One region of the Anaerobacillus alkaliphilus genome, then DNA from elsewhere that is predicted to be linked to it. Evidence: predicted binding sites of a transcription regulator. Region 1 holds the regulator's gene; each other region holds the start of a gene.
The links. The regulator Rex, encoded in region 1, represses fermentation and respiration genes when NADH is low (regulators of the CRP and FNR family bind a similar motif). The targets are predictions, from matches to a motif close to TTGTGAAATATTTCACAA.
Positions count from the first base shown of each region.

Region 2: DS745_RS10575 (cytochrome c3 family protein) is a predicted target of Rex. The motif match lies at 1,951-1,968, and genes of this name have one in related genera.
Region 3: DS745_RS17710 (TIGR04053 family radical SAM/SPASM domain-containing protein) is a predicted target of Rex. The motif match lies at 2,224-2,241, and genes of this name have one in related genera.
Region 4: lpdD (prenylated flavin chaperone LpdD) is a predicted target of Rex. The motif match lies at 1,803-1,820, and genes of this name have one in related genera.

Region 1 is NZ_QOUX01000033.1:14,623-18,843, reverse strand. Features, by position in the region: gene DS745_RS10295 (MDR family MFS transporter) at 1-458, opposite strand, end outside; gene DS745_RS10290 (redox-sensing transcriptional repressor Rex) at 1,918-2,553, opposite strand; gene moaC (cyclic pyranopterin monophosphate synthase MoaC) at 2,726-3,220, opposite strand; gene DS745_RS10280 (ABC-F family ATP-binding cassette domain-containing protein) at 3,441-4,221, shown strand, end outside.
Region 2 is NZ_QOUX01000034.1:29,712-33,932, forward strand. Features, by position in the region: gene DS745_RS10565 (ABC transporter permease) at 1-782, shown strand, start outside; gene opp4C (oligopeptide ABC transporter permease) at 796-1,716, shown strand; gene DS745_RS10575 (cytochrome c3 family protein) at 2,128-2,643, shown strand; gene DS745_RS10580 (ammonia-forming cytochrome c nitrite reductase subunit c552) at 2,643-4,142, shown strand.
Region 3 is NZ_QOUX01000046.1:511,242-515,462, reverse strand. Features, by position in the region: gene DS745_RS17725 (glycosyltransferase family 2 protein) at 1-272, opposite strand, end outside; gene DS745_RS17720 (glycosyltransferase family 8 protein) at 269-1,066, opposite strand; gene DS745_RS17715 (UTP--glucose-1-phosphate uridylyltransferase) at 1,272-2,075, shown strand; gene DS745_RS17710 (TIGR04053 family radical SAM/SPASM domain-containing protein) at 2,360-3,574, shown strand; gene DS745_RS17705 (response regulator) at 3,778-4,221, shown strand, end outside.
Region 4 is NZ_QOUX01000046.1:596,009-600,229, forward strand. Features, by position in the region: gene DS745_RS18150 (TIGR04053 family radical SAM/SPASM domain-containing protein) at 161-1,258, opposite strand; gene lpdD (prenylated flavin chaperone LpdD) at 1,409-1,741, opposite strand; gene DS745_RS18160 (Crp/Fnr family transcriptional regulator) at 1,983-2,669, shown strand; gene argF (ornithine carbamoyltransferase) at 3,070-4,041, opposite strand; gene DS745_RS18170 (carbamoyl phosphate synthase large subunit) at 4,055-4,221, opposite strand, start outside.

The DNA of each region.
Region 1 (4,221 bases):
ACCGTAGGACCAATCGTTGGAGCCATCATTGCAGCAATTCCCCAAATTCCAGTTGCAAGACCTCGCTCATTTCTTGGGAACACTTCGAATATAAGTGCCATTGATAAAGGCATCATAATTCCTCCTGCAATCCCTTGAATACCACGGAAAAAGATAAGCGAGCTTAAATCCCATGAAAAAGATCCTAAAATCGAACCGATCATAAAAATGACTAAGCCAGCAAGATAAAGCTTTTTCTTTCCATATTTATCGCCTAAATAACCAGTTAGCGGCACGGTAATTCCCATCGTTACCATAAAAACAGTAATTACCCAGCCAGTAGAAACAGCATCAGCATCAAAGACATCCATTAAATAGGGAATCGCTGGGTTTAACATACTGTTGTTTAAAATAATAGTAAAAGTCCCTAACAAAACCGCTATGACAACTAGCCACTTTTCAGGGAGTAATTTGCTCATAAAAAATACCTCGTTTCCCGAAATAATTTCTATTACTACTATATCACGTTCAATTAGTGAATAGAATGAAAAACACTTCCAATTTTCTTGCAGATGGTAATTGAAAATGGTGTAGAGACTCCTACTGTAACCTTTTCCTTCACTCTCCGCTCGGTTCGGGCACGTTAGGGCTTCTTGCGTTACCTTTTCTTTCACTCTCTGCTCGGTTTGGGCACGATAGCACTTCTTGCGTTACCTTTTCTTTCACTCTCTGCTCGGTTTGGGCACGATAGCACTTCTTGCGTTTCCTTTTCTTTCACTCCCCACTCCGTTTGGGCACGATAGCACCTCTTGCGTTTCCTTTTCTTTCACTCCCCGCTCGGTTTGGGCACGATAGCGCCTCTTACGTTACCTTTTCTTTCACTCTCCAATCGGTTTGGGCACGTTAGCGCCTCTTACGTTACCTTTTCTTTCACTCTCCACTTCGTTTGGGCACGTTAGCGCCTCTTACGTTACCTTTTCTTTCACTCTCCACTTCGTTTGGGCACGTTAGCGCTTCTTGCGTTTCCTTTTCTTTCACTCTCCACTTCGTTTGGGCACGTTAGCGCTTCTTGCGTTTCCTTTTCTTTCACTCTCCGCTCGGTTTGGGCACGATAGCACCTCTTGCGTTTCCTTTTCCTTCACTCCCCACTCCGTTTGGGCACGTTAGCACCTCTTGCGTTTCCTTTTCTTTCACTCCCCACTCCGTTTGGGCACGTTAGCACCTCTTGCGTTTCCTTTTCTCTCACTCTCCGCTCAGTTCGGGCACGTTAGCACCTCTTGCGTTTCCTTTTCTTTGACTCCCCACTCAGTTTGGGCACGTTAGCACTTCTTACGGTTCCTTTTCTCTCACCCTCCGCTCGGTTTGGGCACGTTAGCGCTTCTTGCATTACCTTTTCTTTCACTCTCCGCTCGGTTCGGGCACGATCGAGCCTCTTGCGTTACCTTTTCTTTGACTCTCCACTTCGTTTGGGCACGATAGTACCTCTTGCGTTACCTTTTCTTTGACTCTCCACTTCGTTTGGGCACGTTAGCGCTTCTTGCGTTACCTTTTCTTTCACTCTCCGCTCGGTTTGGGCACGATAGCACCTCTTGCGTTACCTTTTCCTTCACTCCCCACTCCGTTTGGGCACGTTAGCACCTCTTGCGTTACCTTTTCTTTCACTCCCCACTCCGTTTGGGCACGTTAGCACCTCTTGCGTTACCTTTTCTTTGACTCCCCACTCGGTTCGGGCACGTTAGCACCTCTTGCGTTACCTTTTCTTTCACTCTCCACTCGGTTCGGGCACGATAGAACACCTTGCGTTACCTTTTCTTTCACTCTCCGCTCGGTTTGGGAACGATAGAATACCTTGCGTTACCTTAACATGGTTTCCCACTTAGATTAACAAGACTAACCAGAAACAAAAAAGGCTACCACTTTAGTGATAACCTTTCAACTTTAAATTGGATAATGCTTCAAGAAGTAAATTAACGATTGAAGTTCTACCGATAAATCGATGTGATGAACTCGTACGTTTTTTGGAACCGATAAACGTGCAGGAGTAAAGTTTAAGATACCTTTAATACCGCAAGCTACCAAGCGATCTGCAACTTTTTGTGCTACAGAAGAAGGTACGGTTAGAATTGCAACTGAAACGTTTGGATCCAGGATCTTTTCCAAATCATCTAAATGATATATTGGAACGTTACCAATCTCTGTTCCTACTTTGTTAACATCAACATCAAAGGCCATATCTATTTTTGTACTATTATTTTTTGAAAAGTTATAATGCAAAAATGCTGTCCCTAAATTCCCGACACCTATTAAGGTTACATTTGTAACCTCGTCTTGGTCTAATGTTTTTCTAAAAAAAGTTAGTAGATAATTAACGTTATATCCATAACCTTTCTTACCTAAAGCTCCAAAATAAGAAAAGTCACGTCGAATTGTTGCAGAATCGACTTTTACCGCTTCACTTAATTCCGAAGACGATACTCGTTGTTTCCCAGATGCTTGTAAATTTTCTAAAAATCGATAATACAAAGGTAATCGTTTTGCAGTCGCTTGAGGAATTTTCGTTTGATCGATATTCATTTTCTGCCTCCAACCTGTACCTTTTAACTGGATAAAGGGCAAACAAAATCTAGGGTAGTAATTATACCCCCTGTTTTCTATAGCCACACCTTATTCTTGTTTATCAATTCACATATGCTACCGACAATCCCCTGGTTTCTCCCTTTAGTTGGTACAAATTTTTTTTAGTTTATTATTCTATTTCTGTTTCTCTTTTAAAATCTCCACTTTTTCCGCCTGTTTTTTCCATTAAGTATGTAGGTCCAATAACCATCCCTTTATCTACAGCTTTACACATATCATAAACTGTCAGGGCTACCGCAGAGGCTGCCGTTAGTGCTTCCATCTCTACTCCGGTACTTCCTTTAGTTTTTACTTTTACGTAAATGTTAAGTTTATAGTTATCTTCATTTGTATGCCAATCAAACGTTACATCAACACCTGTTAATGCTAGTGGATGACACATCGGTATCCAATCTGCTGTTTTCTTGGCTGCCATAACGCCTGCCACTTGTGCAACAGCTAGTACATCGCCTTTTCCTATGGAGCCTTGACGAATTTTCTCGTATATTTCTTTCCCTACTTCGACACTAGTCTTAGCTAATGCTGTTCGTATTGTCTCATTTTTTTCTGAGATATCTACCATTTTTGCGCGACCTTGTTCATTAAAATGAGTAAATTCTGACATACTAAATGTCCCCTTTCAAACCGTCACAAGTATATTGTACACCATTTTGTCAAATTTGTAATCGTTTCATTTTTTGTAACACAAATGAAATATCTAATTTTAAATTCAATTGGTATTGCTGAAAGTATTATTTGCTTGTCCATAATTAATTACGGTACACTAACGGTATATTATAATGGAATAAACGTTAGATTGCTACTTATGTTAGGATGATGAATTTATGATACTTTTACAGTGTGTCCAATTAACAAAAACATTTGGTGTGGAACCAATATTATCGAATATAAAATTAGAAGTTCATTCACAAGATCGTGTTGCGATCGTTGGTAGAAACGGTGCTGGTAAATCTACTCTTTTAAAAATTATTGCCGGAAAACTATCTTACAATTCTGGTGACATTATTATTCCTAAAGATGTAACGATAGGCTATTTAGCTCAAGATACTGGTTTAGAATCGAGTCGTTCTATCTGGGACGAGATGTTAACCGTATTTGCTCCTCTCATCCAAATGGAAAAAGAGTTGCGAAACTTGGAAGCCAAAATGTCAGATCCTGAATGTATTAGCGACGAAAAAGTATATGAAAAACTTTTAAAAGATTATGATCTACTTTCTGAGAGCTTTAAAGAAAGAGGCGGTTATAAATATGAAGCTGATATTCGCGGTATACTATCGGGTTTACACTTTTCTGATAAAGACTATAGCACCGAAGTTTCAACATTAAGTGGTGGCCAAAAAACTCGCCTAGCATTAGGTAAACTATTACTAACCCGCCCTGATCTACTTATTTTGGACGAGCCGACAAACCACCTAGACTTAGAAACTCTTGCCTGGTTAGAACAATATCTTCTTCACTATGATGGCGCTATTTTAATTGTTTCCCATGACCGTTACTTCCTTGACAAGGTTGCCAATGTTGTCTATGAAATATCCAGAACAAAAGCAACGAAATTTGTTGGTAACTACAGCCATTACTTGGATGAAAAAGCAAAGCGCTATGAAA
Region 2 (4,221 bases), on a different contig from region 1:
GCCTAAATGACCCTCCACACATCCAATATCTTAATTGGATGGGGAACGTTGTAAAAGGAGATTTTGGTACTTCTTTTACAAAGAAACAACCTGTTAAAGACATGATTTTAGATCGATTACCAAACACACTTATATTAATGTTATTCTCAACTATATTAGCAGTAATTATTGCGATACCATTTGGGGTACTTTCAGCTACCAAACAGTATTCAAAGTTAGACTATGGTGTGACAATTACGTCGTTTTTAGGACTAGCTACGCCTAACTTCTGGTTGGGGTTAATGCTAATTATGTTGTTCTCTGTTCAGTTAGGCTGGACACCAGTTGGAGGAGTTTCTACTCTAGGTGCAGAATTTAGTTTGCTAGATAGACTTCACCATTTAATCTTACCTGCGATCGTATTAGCAACAGCAGATATGGCTGGATTAACACGCTATACTCGTTCAAGTATGTTAGAGGTTATTAACCAAGATTATATTCGTACAGCAAGAGCAAAAGGCTTCCGTGAAAGTAAAGTTATTTACAAGCATGGATTAAGAAATGGACTTATTCCAATCATTACGATCTTCGGTTTAATGTTACCAACATTTATCGGTGGGTCTGTAATTGTTGAGTCATTATTTAGCTGGCCTGGTATTGGTAAACTTTTTATTGATGCGACATTTGAAAGAGACTATCCTGTTATTATGGCAATCACAATGTTTGGTGCTATTCTGACAGTTTTAGGTAACCTTATTGCTGATATTTTATACGCTGTTCTAGATCCAAGAATCGAATATTAGGAGGTGGCGAACGTTGGCAAAACCAGAAGTAAATCTTCCGAATAACAAAGCAAAATTTAGCGATGTACAATCGTTAGGAGAAAGACGCTCATTATTATCTATTATCATTGCGAAGTTTTTACAAAATAAATTAGCAGTTGTTGGTTTAGTAATGCTCGCTATTATCGTAATTAGTGCATTACTTGCGCCTTGGATTGCACCACATGACCCTGATTTTCAAAACCTAAGAAATCGTTTAGCAGCACCAAGTGCTGAGTTCTTATTAGGGACAGACCACTTGGGAAGAGATATCTTTAGCCGTCTTTTATTCGGTGGTCGAGTATCATTATTCGTTGGTTTCGTAGCGATGATTGGTGCTGTAACAATTGGTACTACAGTTGGGGCAGTTGCTGGTTACTTTGGTGGATTAGTTGATGCATTCTTAATGCGTTTAGTTGATATTATTATTTCTTTCCCTAATATCTTCTTACTGATTACATTAGTAGCAGTATTAGAGCCTAGTCTAGATAAATTAATTATTGTGTTTGCACTACTGAGTTGGACAGGAACGGCTCGTTTAGTACGTGGTGAGTTCCTAACGTTGAAGAAACGTGAGTTCGTACTAGCTGCTCGTACAATTGGTATGTCAAATACAAGAATTATCTTTGGTCAAATCTTACCAAGTGCGATGGGACCAGTTATTGTTGCTGCGACGCTTGCTGTTGGTGGATTTATCTTAGCAGAGTCTGCTCTAAGTTTCCTAGGGTTAGGTGTTCAACCACCTACATCAACATGGGGTAACATGCTTACGTATTCTCAAAGTGTTACAATCTTTAGAACTGCATGGTGGTATCCAACTTTCCCAGGTTTAATGATACTATTTACCGTATTATCATTTAACTTTGTTGGGGATGGGTTACGTGATGCATTAGATCCGCGTGTAACTGAAAAATAAATGTATTGAGGGTAATCACAATGTGGTTACTCTCTTTTTTTACAAAATAAATTACACATTTTCACACACTACATAGAAATATTTTGACATAAAGGCACTAAACATTACTGTGCTTTTCACAATTAGTTCACGGGTTGCTTAAATGAAAAAGCAGGTAAAACCTTGTTTTAATAAGGTTTTACTTGCTTTTTTGTATTTACCTCACGGTAATAGTTCACACTTCTGTAACAGGAAAAGTGATATATATCACATTGTGGGAAAGTGTAAAAAAGTATGATAGAGACAGGAAGTGAGATAAGTCACTCTCGTAAGTTATTGCACACAAGGAACACAGAATTATTTTTAACTTTAAGCAAGTACTGTTCATTGCTTAATCAATAAAACCATGTAAATAAGAAAGGAGAGATACCGATGGGGGAAAAGCTTAAAAGGCTCGATAAGAAGATCTTGTTATTTACGCTTATCGGTGTGTTTGCAGGGATTGTTTTATTTGCAGGAACGGCAGGGACTTTAAAGGCAACTGACACTGGTGAATTTTGCTCTAGCTGTCACGTCATGGGTACTGTGTATGAAACATTTGCTAATTCAAACCATGCAGCATTAACTTGTAACGATTGCCACCTACCACATGATAATGCCGCAATTAAATTCGTTGAAAAGGCAAAAGCAGGTATGGGTCATATGTATATGAATACTCTTGGAGCAAGTAAAATTCCAGATGTTCTTCATGCAACTGAAAACTCAAAAGAGATTATTAATAAGAACTGTATTAGTTGCCATGAACCTAGCTTACAAAATGTACAACATGATGTAAAAGACAGTTGTGTTGACTGTCATCGCCAAGTGCCGCACTCTAAGGGTGATTTTAGACCGGCCGAATGGTATGAACCAAAAGATTTTTACTTTATGCCAGCAGGTAGAAAATAATGAAAGGAATGAAAAAAATGGGGAGCATAAATAAAAAGCCAATACTCTTAGTGTTAATGTCATTATTGTTAATGCTTGCATTAGTAGGTTGTGCTAGTTCACAGGCAAAAGAGAAAGAGCCAATGAATACTGGACTTGATCCTAAGGAATGGAACAGTTACGCATTTAAAGATAAATTCCCACTACATTGGGAAAGTTTTATGAAGAACATGGTTGATGAAAAAGAGGTTAAACCGAAAAATGATCCATCAATTGAGCCATACTTACCAATCCTTTGGAACGGCTTTGGTTTCGCAGTGGAGTATAATCTAACTCGTGGTCATACGTATGCTTTTGAAGATCAAATGGAAGTAAGACGTATTACTATGAACCCAAATGCAATTTCAGCTTGTATGTCTTGTAAAACAACATTATTCCCGCAAATGATTGAAGAGTTCGGATATGACAATGCGTTTAAATTAAACTATCATGAAGAAGCAATGCCTTGGATTGATAAAATGACAGAAGCAGATAAAGGTGGCGAACTTGGCAACTACGGTCACGCGTCTGTTGGATGTTCTACATGTCATGATCCTGTAACTATGGATTTACGTATCTCAATGCCACAGTTGACACTTTCTTTAGAAAATATGGACCCAGAAGTTATGAAAAAACAATTAGGGTTCACATTAGATACAATTACTCAACATGATATGCGTTCATTAGTTTGTGCACAATGTCACGTAGAATACTATTTTGATCCAGCAAATGATCGTCACACTACATTCCCTTGGACACAAGGTGTTAGAATGGATAATATGTGGGATCATTATGAAGAGATCTGGGAAGTAGAAGGACAATTCCAAGGAGAGTATGTCTCTCGTTTAACAAACCAACCAATCTTAAAAGCACAACATCCTGAATATGAATTATGGAGTTATGGGCCTCACCAAACTGTATCGTGTTCAGATTGCCATATGCCTTACCAAAGAGTTGACGGCAAGAAAAAAATCTCTTCTCACCGTTGGGGCTCTCCTTTAAAAACAGTAGAAGAATCTTGTCGTACTTGTCACGCTGATAAGTCACAAGCTTATTTAAAAGACAGAGTAAAGGATATTCAAACAACTCATAAATCTGCTCTATTAGAAGCACAAGAAATTAGTGTTCAGGCAACTTACTATGTAAATAGAATGATGACTCGCGAGCTTGACCCGGCGAAGATTAAAGAAGCACAGTATTTACTTCGTGAAGGACAATGGTTCTGGGATATCATTGCAGCTGAAAACTCAAAAGGCTTCCATAATCCACAAGGAGCAATGGACTCATTCAGAAGATCTATTACTGCTTCTTCAAGAGCAATTGAACTAGCGACAATTGAGTTAATGAAGGCTGGAGAAAATATTGAAGAGTTAAAGCAACAAATTGAAATTACTAAACAAAATGTTATAAATGAAACAGTTAATCACGAAAAACATAAACAAGCAATTAACGAGTGGTTCCCGAACCACCGTGGTGACTAAAATGAAAAACTCTTTTCAAAGGTAAGCCCTTTGGAGAGAGTTTTTTATTTTAGTCTGTTACTAGTTTCACATAATGTCC
Region 3 (4,221 bases), on a different contig from region 1:
TCAGCAAAGCCTACATAACGGGCTCTTGCCATTTTTATCCCGTAATTTCTGGCATTACCAGGTCCTTTGTTTTCGGTATATAGCGTAATTATTTTAGACGGATATTTCTCCTGTAACCGATCTATGATACGTTGAGAATTATCAGTAGAACCGTCATTGATGATAATGATCTCGATATTTTCTAAGGTTTGGTTTACCAACGACTCTATACATTTTTCTAAATATTTTTCCGTGTTGTATACGGGTACTATTACCGAAACTTTGGGTTTCATAGATTTTCACTCTCATTCCATAAAGATGTTTGCAAGTACTTAAAGTATTCATCTTTATAACGAACTTCAGAATTCCAAGGTTTCTTCCATCCTGCAAAATGGATAATTACAGGTTTTACCTCAATGGAGGCATCCCAATGGGTGGGTGTATAATTCCATTTGTAGTCAAGTTGCAACCACTCTTTATTTAGAACAACATTTAATGCATCTTGATCCATTAAGGTTAAGTTGGGATGATCACTTAAATAGTTAATAAGTTGTTCTGATACTTTTTCTTTTCTCCATTTTTTAAAATTCAACAACAAAACTCCAGCATTAAAGTAAGGAGACTTTTTACTCAACCCGAGTTCTTTTTTTAACCTTCTTTTTCTCCGTGTATTATATGAACAGGACTCATCCACAGCTGCAACAACATGTTGCTTAAGATCAGTATTCCATAATTCACCAATATCACCAGTAATGATAACATCGCAGTCAATATATAAAACTTTCTTAGTACGTTTACCTAATAGTTTAGGTAAGATAATTCTATAGTACGTTTCATTTGTAATATAGCCAATTGTTGAATTTTCTGGAAGATCTTTAGTAATTTCTAGGTTTGGTCTTAGAAATGTAATTTCCTTTGAATACTTGTTTGCAACCATATTGAGTCTCTTTTTATTTTTCTCTGAAATTCCTCCATCAATGATAAATATGTTAAGTTGTTCTTTATTGATTGTGTTCTCAAACAAAGACTGTAGCATTACTCCTAAATGCTGAGAATACTGATCGTTGCTAGTACTTACAATATTCAAAGAATTCACTCCTTACTAATTGTTTTTACATCTTATGAGATTTAGTAAGGTATTGACAGTATCTTTGTCTAATAGAAAGATTTGTCTAGTAAAATTACCTTTGAAAATTGATATACACAAAGTCCAATTTATATTGGACAAGTTACAGGCAACTTCAGAAACGAATAATTTATATAGTGGTTGTGATAAAGGGGGTGGAATGCAAATGATGAAGAAAATTAGAAAGGCAATTATTCCAGCAGCAGGTTATGGTACCAGGAATTTGCCAATAACAAAAGTAATACCCAAAGAAATGTTTCCGATTAATGGTAGACCTGCTATTCATTATATTGTTGAAGAGGCCGCTCGGGCTGGGATTGAAGAAATATTAATTGTTGTATCTCGAAATAAGAATATGATTTTAGATTATTTTGATAGATCCCTTGAATTGGAAACCTTTCTAGAGAAAAACAATAAACAGCACTTAATCGAAGAAGTACCGTTCCCAAATGTTCATATTCAATTTGTACGCCAACCGTACTCTGAGGGATTAGGGGATGCTGTAGCCTTAGGAAAGCGTTTTGTGGGTAATGAACCTTTTGCAGTGTTACTTCCAGACGATATCTTTCTATGTTCAAATGCTGGAGCACTTGAACAACTAGTGGATGCTTACCAAGAGTCCAACTCTTCGATAATTGGTTTACAAGAAGTCTTACCTGAGTACTTGAAAAACTACGGAGTTGTTAAAGAAGAAAAAATTAGTGACCTTCACTATAAGATTTTAGACATCGTTGAGAAACCTAAAAGCTCGCCACCTTCTAATTTAGCTGTGACTGGTCGCTATATATTTAACCCTTCAATTTTTACTTACTTAGACAAAGTAGAAAAAGGTGTTGGAGGAGAAATTCAGTTAACAGATGCGATAAAGGCTCTCTTAGTAGAAGAAGAATGTTTTGGAATAAATATACAAGGCAAACGTTATGATATTGGTTCTGCAAAGGACTATCTTACTCTCCTCAAAATTTTGTAAATTCTATAATATAGATAGAAAAGAAGGGAAAGAACGTATGTATATACGTTTCTATTCCTTCTTTTTTAAATGTTCATGAAATGTTCGAAACCTATAAACCTACATATATCATGTGTTTAAGGTACTTAGTTCTGAATATGAGTTTTTTCTGTGATTTTTTTCACAGTTATTAGGTTGAGGAAGTAATAATCTTTATTTATAAGGATTACCCGTAAATAAAATAATAACATGCTTTTTAGACCGAATAACATCTTTAAAAAATAACGTAAAGTTTGGTGATAAAAATGTTGAATGAAATGGAACAAAGAAAGCCCATTGGAGGACATCCACATGGGAAAGGACACCCGGAAGGACATCCAGGCGGGATTGGTACGACCATTGATTATAATGAAAATCCGTTTATTGTAATATGGGAGGTTACTCGCGCCTGTCAGTTAAAATGCGTTCACTGTCGAGCAGATGCGCAAACACAACCTCATCCAAATGAGCTTAGTCATGAGGAAGGAATTAAGTTAATTGATGAAATTTATGACATGAATAATCCGATGCTTGTTTTTACGGGTGGTGACTGTATGATGCGTGAAGATCTTTTTGATTTAGCTGAATATGCAGTAAAAAAAGGAATGCGTGTGTCAATGACACCTAGTGCAACTCCAAATGTAACAAAAGAAGCAATGGAAAAAGCAAAAAGTGTTGGTTTATCACGTTGGGGAATAAGCCTAGATGGACCTACACCAGAAATTCATGATCATTTTCGCGGAACTCCTGGATCGTTCGATCTTACAGTTGAAAAAATAAAGTATTTAAATGAATTAAATATGCCACTGCAAATAAATACTGTTATTTCGCGTTATAATTACGACTCATTAGAAAAGATGGCGGAATTAGTAGGTGAATTAAAAGCAGTGATGTGGTACATCTTTCTTCTGGTTCCTACAGGTAGAGGGCAGATGGACGATTGTTTAACCCCTGCTGAACATGAAAAAGTATTCCGTTGGCTTTATGAGTTAGGAAAAACTGCTCCGTATGATATTAAAACAACAGCAGCTCAACACTACCGTAGAGTGGTTATCCAACAAAAGCACCGTGAGAAGCTCATTGATAAGGCCGATATACGTTATGAAGACTCAATAACAGATACGGCATATCTAATCGATGGTTTAAAACGTGCACCTAAAGGTGTCAACGATGGCAATGGATTTATTTTTGTTTCACATACTGGGGATGTAATGCCAAGTGGGTTATTACCAATAGTCGTTGGAAATGTTAGAGAGAAGAAGTTAGCAGAAATTTACCGCGAAGCTCCTGTTTTAAAAGAACTTCGTAATCCAGATTTATATAAAGGGAAATGCGGTGTTTGTGAGTTTCGCAATGTATGCGGAGGGTCGAGATCAAGGACTTATGCAGTTACAGGGGATTATCTTCAAAGTGAACCTTTCTGCGTCTATATACCAGAAGCATTGCGTAATAATGGAAAAGAATTGACACCGAACGTTTAATAGAGAAGAGACTCCCAAAAGGGCAGTCTCTTTTTTTGTCTAGTAAAGAACTATCCTCATCGATGAATAGAGAAGAAATCCTACAATTTGCGAATTATCTCTAGTAACGAGTACTATATTATAGTAGAATCAAATGAAAACTTGTAAAAATTTTGGTTTTACTTCATTTTTTTGTAAAATAAGATAAAGTGGAAAGGTGTATTATGAAATTAAAAACGAAACTATACCTAGGATTTGGTACAATCTTGGTCATTTTAGTACTCATAAGTTCCATTGTTCTTTACACGTTAAATACTCAAAAAAATAATTTAGAAGTTATTGTTCAAAATAGTTATGAAAGAGTAAGCATAGCTCAAGCGTTAAAGTCAAATGCTCAAACGAAAGCAAGGTTCGTAAGAGAATTCTTTTTAAATGACTTAGGTGAAAAAGACTATCTGGAAGAAGAACTAAAAATTACCAAGTTGATAGAGAAATCTAACATTCTATTCAATGAACTTAGTGTTTTGGGTTCAAGTAATCTCAATTCAATTGAGTTAGTTAGAGAGCTAGAACACTTAAATGGTCTACAAGATAGGAATATTGCGGTTGCGATTGAATTATTAAAAGAAGGCTCTTATGATGAAGCGAAAACCCTCATTATCGTTGAT
Region 4 (4,221 bases), on a different contig from region 1:
GCTTTATCCAATTAAAGGATTTCATGTTCACAAAATAGTCATTGTTCAGCAAGTTTTTAGCAAGTATGTAAGAAACACCTTGAAAACTATAAAATTAACTTAGAAACAAAAAAAGGCACGAATAGACGTTTATCTATCCATACCTTAATGATTTCAAGTTTTATTGTTGGAGGACTTTAGGAATATACGCACAATACGGATCACTTTCTAGGTAATCATTACTTAAAGCATATGCTCTTGCGCGAGATCCTCCACATATTTCTTTATATTCACAAACGCCACACTTGCCTTTTAATAACGTTTTATCCCTTAACTCTTTTAGGATTGGACTCTCACGATAAATAATTGGAAGTGGTGTTTCACGAACGTTTCCACACTTAACAGGGAGAAAGCCACTTGGGTATACGTCACCAATGTGACTAATAAAAATGAAGCCATCACCATCATTCACGCCTTTAGGGGCTCTTCCAAGTGTATCGAGACGTTTATTCCCTTGTGCGTTACTTAGGTTTAAGCGTTTCTTTTCCTGTAAGGCAACTCGTCGATAATGCGGTGCCTCTGTTGCCTTTACTCCATATGGCATTTCTTGCTGAACTTTAAATAACCATTTCATTACTTCTTCGTGCTCTTCTGGAGAAATCATGTCTTTCTCCATTCCTCTTCCAGTTGGAATTAGAAAGAATACACTCCACAAAACAGCATTCATATCTTTAACCTTTTCAGCCATCTTAGGTAGATCTTCTAAATTGTACTTAGAAACTGTCGTATTAATTTGAATAGGAATATCTAATTCTTTTAAGTAGTCGATGCCGTTCATCGTGAGATCATAAGAACCTCTTGTTCCACGAAAATGATCATGAATTTCTGCCGTTGATCCGTCAAGGCTAAATGCCCACCTCGAGAGACCAACCTCCTTTGCTTGGTCAATTGCTTTTTTCGTCACTTTTGGGGTTGCACTTGGTGTCATTGATACCGGTAGTTTCTTTTCTTCTATCGCATATCTTGCTAATTCATACAAGTCTGGTCTCATTAACGGGTCTCCCCCGGTAAAAACAAATAACGGGTTATCCATTGTAGCTATATCATCTATTAACTTTTTGCCTTCTTCAAAAGAAAGCTGTCTCGGATCTGCTTGATATTGCGCTTCGGCTCGACAGTGTAGACACTTTAATGCACAAGCCCTTGTTACCTCCCAGATAACAATGAACGGATTTTCATCATAATTTTTTGGTTTAGTTGATAAGAAGGATAAATCCATGTTATACCTCCGTTCTTTTCATTGAGTAAATTACCTTTGTCTAAATGATAAGTGAACTAGACTTAATTGACAGTGAGATTTATCACAAGGTATGGTGTATCTCTGTAAGCAAAAAAAAAGAGACAACTGTTTCGTCTCTTAACCGAATATTTAAGCTAGGATTTTAGAAGCTTTTTGATCTGCCATTAAATGAAAGAATTTGTCCCACGTTTCATTACAAAGGGACTCTATTTGTTCTTTAGTAGCATTGTCAATGTGAATCCCACCTAAAATAACTGTCTTTTGTTGGAATGTATTACACCAAACTTTTGCTAGTTCAACAAATAGGTCTTCTTCTTTATGATTAGGAAAACCATAGCTAATAACCTTTACTTGTCCTTTTTCATATGTCGCAATCACTACAGCTCCAATGTGTGGCGCAGTCCCACCAGAAATGACAATTAAATTATCGTTACCCACATGGTCTAAAACACAACTAATCATGATTCGTTCCTCCTTAATCAGTGGATTTTGATTTTATCTTAGCAAAATATAATAGTAAAAAATGTGAAGCGCATCACACTGATATAATTCAATTACTATTTTTAGTCTAAATATGTCAAATTCAAGAACGTTCAACGCTTTAAGAATTTTGGCTGTGACTATATTCACACATTTTCTTAGTTACTAATGGTAAAGTTAATTCATAACACTAGAATAGTTTACTGTTAAGGAGGCTATCATTTTGACCAGGACTAGATTTTTAGATAATATCCCTATCTTTTCATCTTTACCTAATGAACAAAAAGAACAATTGATAGAAATTGTCCAAACGAAAAAAATGACGAAAGGTGAAGTCTTGTTTCAAGAGTTTGACCCTGCAGAAGCCATTTACTTTATTAATGAAGGTAAGGTTCGTATTAACAAAAGTACACCTGATGGTAAAGAAATTGCTCTAACAATAAGGCAGACCGGAGACATGTTTGCAGAAGTAGCATTGTTCGCAAAAGTTGGTAGTACTTACCCAGCAACGGCAATCTGTATTGAAGGAGGCTATGTATCATTTATAAAAAATAATGAACTAGAAACATTTCTTCTCCAACACCCACAGTTAGCGATCTCAATGTTTCGGTTTGTCTCAGAGAGACTTCGTATCTCCCAAGCAACTCTAAGAGATGTTGCTTTATATGGTAAGTTTGGTGCATTGGCTGCTACTTTAGTTCGATTAGCAGAGGAATATGGCGTGACAGAATCGGATGGACTGAAGATAAAAATAAAGCTGACGCACGAAGACCTAGGCAGTTTTTTTGGGGCTACGAGGGAAAGTGTGACTAGGTTAATGAACCAATTAAAACAACAAAAAATTGTCACAAAAAAGCAAGGCTATCTTATTATCCATAATCTAGACTTACTAAAGGAATATATAAATTAAAAACTATGGCACTTTTATCCTATGCCATAGTTTTTGTTATTTTTTCAAAAAAATAAGGCGACTTGGGTAATCGCCAGTCTACTACGTTCAAAAGATTGGGGGTCAAATGAACAAGAAGAATTATTCATGTCTTTCACTATAACGTTGTTATTTGGTAACATTTTGTTAGGGTACTTATTACTTATTTTCTTTGTTATTTTAGCTTAGGTTAAACTAGTAAACATTCTTGTTACATTTGGGCGAATGAACAAGACCTGTATAACTAAAGCTTTATTGCTTGTCTTTATGATACTTTTATTATCATTTATATTCTGTGAGAAACATCACAAAATCACTTCGTTTGCATGTGAAGGTTTTGTGAACTAAAGACGAAAGAACTTGGCGTTTCGCCAAGTTCTTTTTAACTGCCCAATAAGGCTACTAAAATGGCCTTTTGAACATGTAAACGGTTTTCTGCTTGATCAAATATGAACGAGTTTTTTCCATCAATAACTTCGATTGATACTTCTTCACCTCTATGGGCTGGTAAACAATGAAGGAACATATAATCTTTTTTGGCATACTTCACAAGTTCCTCATTCACTTGAAAAGCTTCAAAGTCTGCTAATCTTTTTGCCGTTTCTTCTTCATAACCCATACTAGTCCATACATCGGTATATATCACATCTGCTCCTTGGACAGCCTCAATTGGATCGTTTGTAATATGAAATTTTGCACCAGTCTCTTCACAAATCGCTTTAATTTCTTCAACAATCCATTGTTTCGGTTCATAACCAATCGGGGTAGTAATCGTTACATCCATCCCTACTTTTGCACAACCAATTAAAAGAGAATGGGCTACATTATTTCCATCACCTACATAAACTGTTTTAATACCTTTAAATGTCCCTTTCACTTCATAAATTGTCAAAAGATCCGCCATTGCTTGACAAGGGTGAAAGTCATCGGTAAGAGCATTAATAACAGGTACTGTTGAGTTGTTTGCTAATTCCTCAATAATCTCATGTCCATGTGTACGAATCATAATGCCATCAACATACCTCGAAAGAACTTGCGCAGTATCCGAGATAGGCTCTCCTCTACCTAACTGAGAATCTTTTGAACTTAGAAACAATGCAGATCCACCAAGTTGGTTCATTCCAACTTCGAAAGAAACTCTAGTTCTAGTAGATGACTTTTCGAAAATCATCGCTAAGGTTTTCCCTACAAGATATTGATGTGGAACACCCTCTTTTTGATATTGTTTTAATAACCTAGAAAAGTGTAATAGTTCCAGTACTTCTTCTGAAGAATAATCTAATAAAGTTAAGAAATTCTTCCCTTTATATTTTTTAATATTTATTCCCGACTCAAGTAACGATAACACAGTCAAGAGCTTCACATCCTTATTTTGATTTTCTGGTTCCTACTAAACTATCTTTTTTTGTTTCATATTTTCCTAACCAATACTCAATCGAATTTACTTTGTAATCTGGTTGACTTAAGCTACGAACCATGTAACTAAATGTTGATAATTCCGTTACTACTGGCAAACGATTTTTTAGCGCTTCTA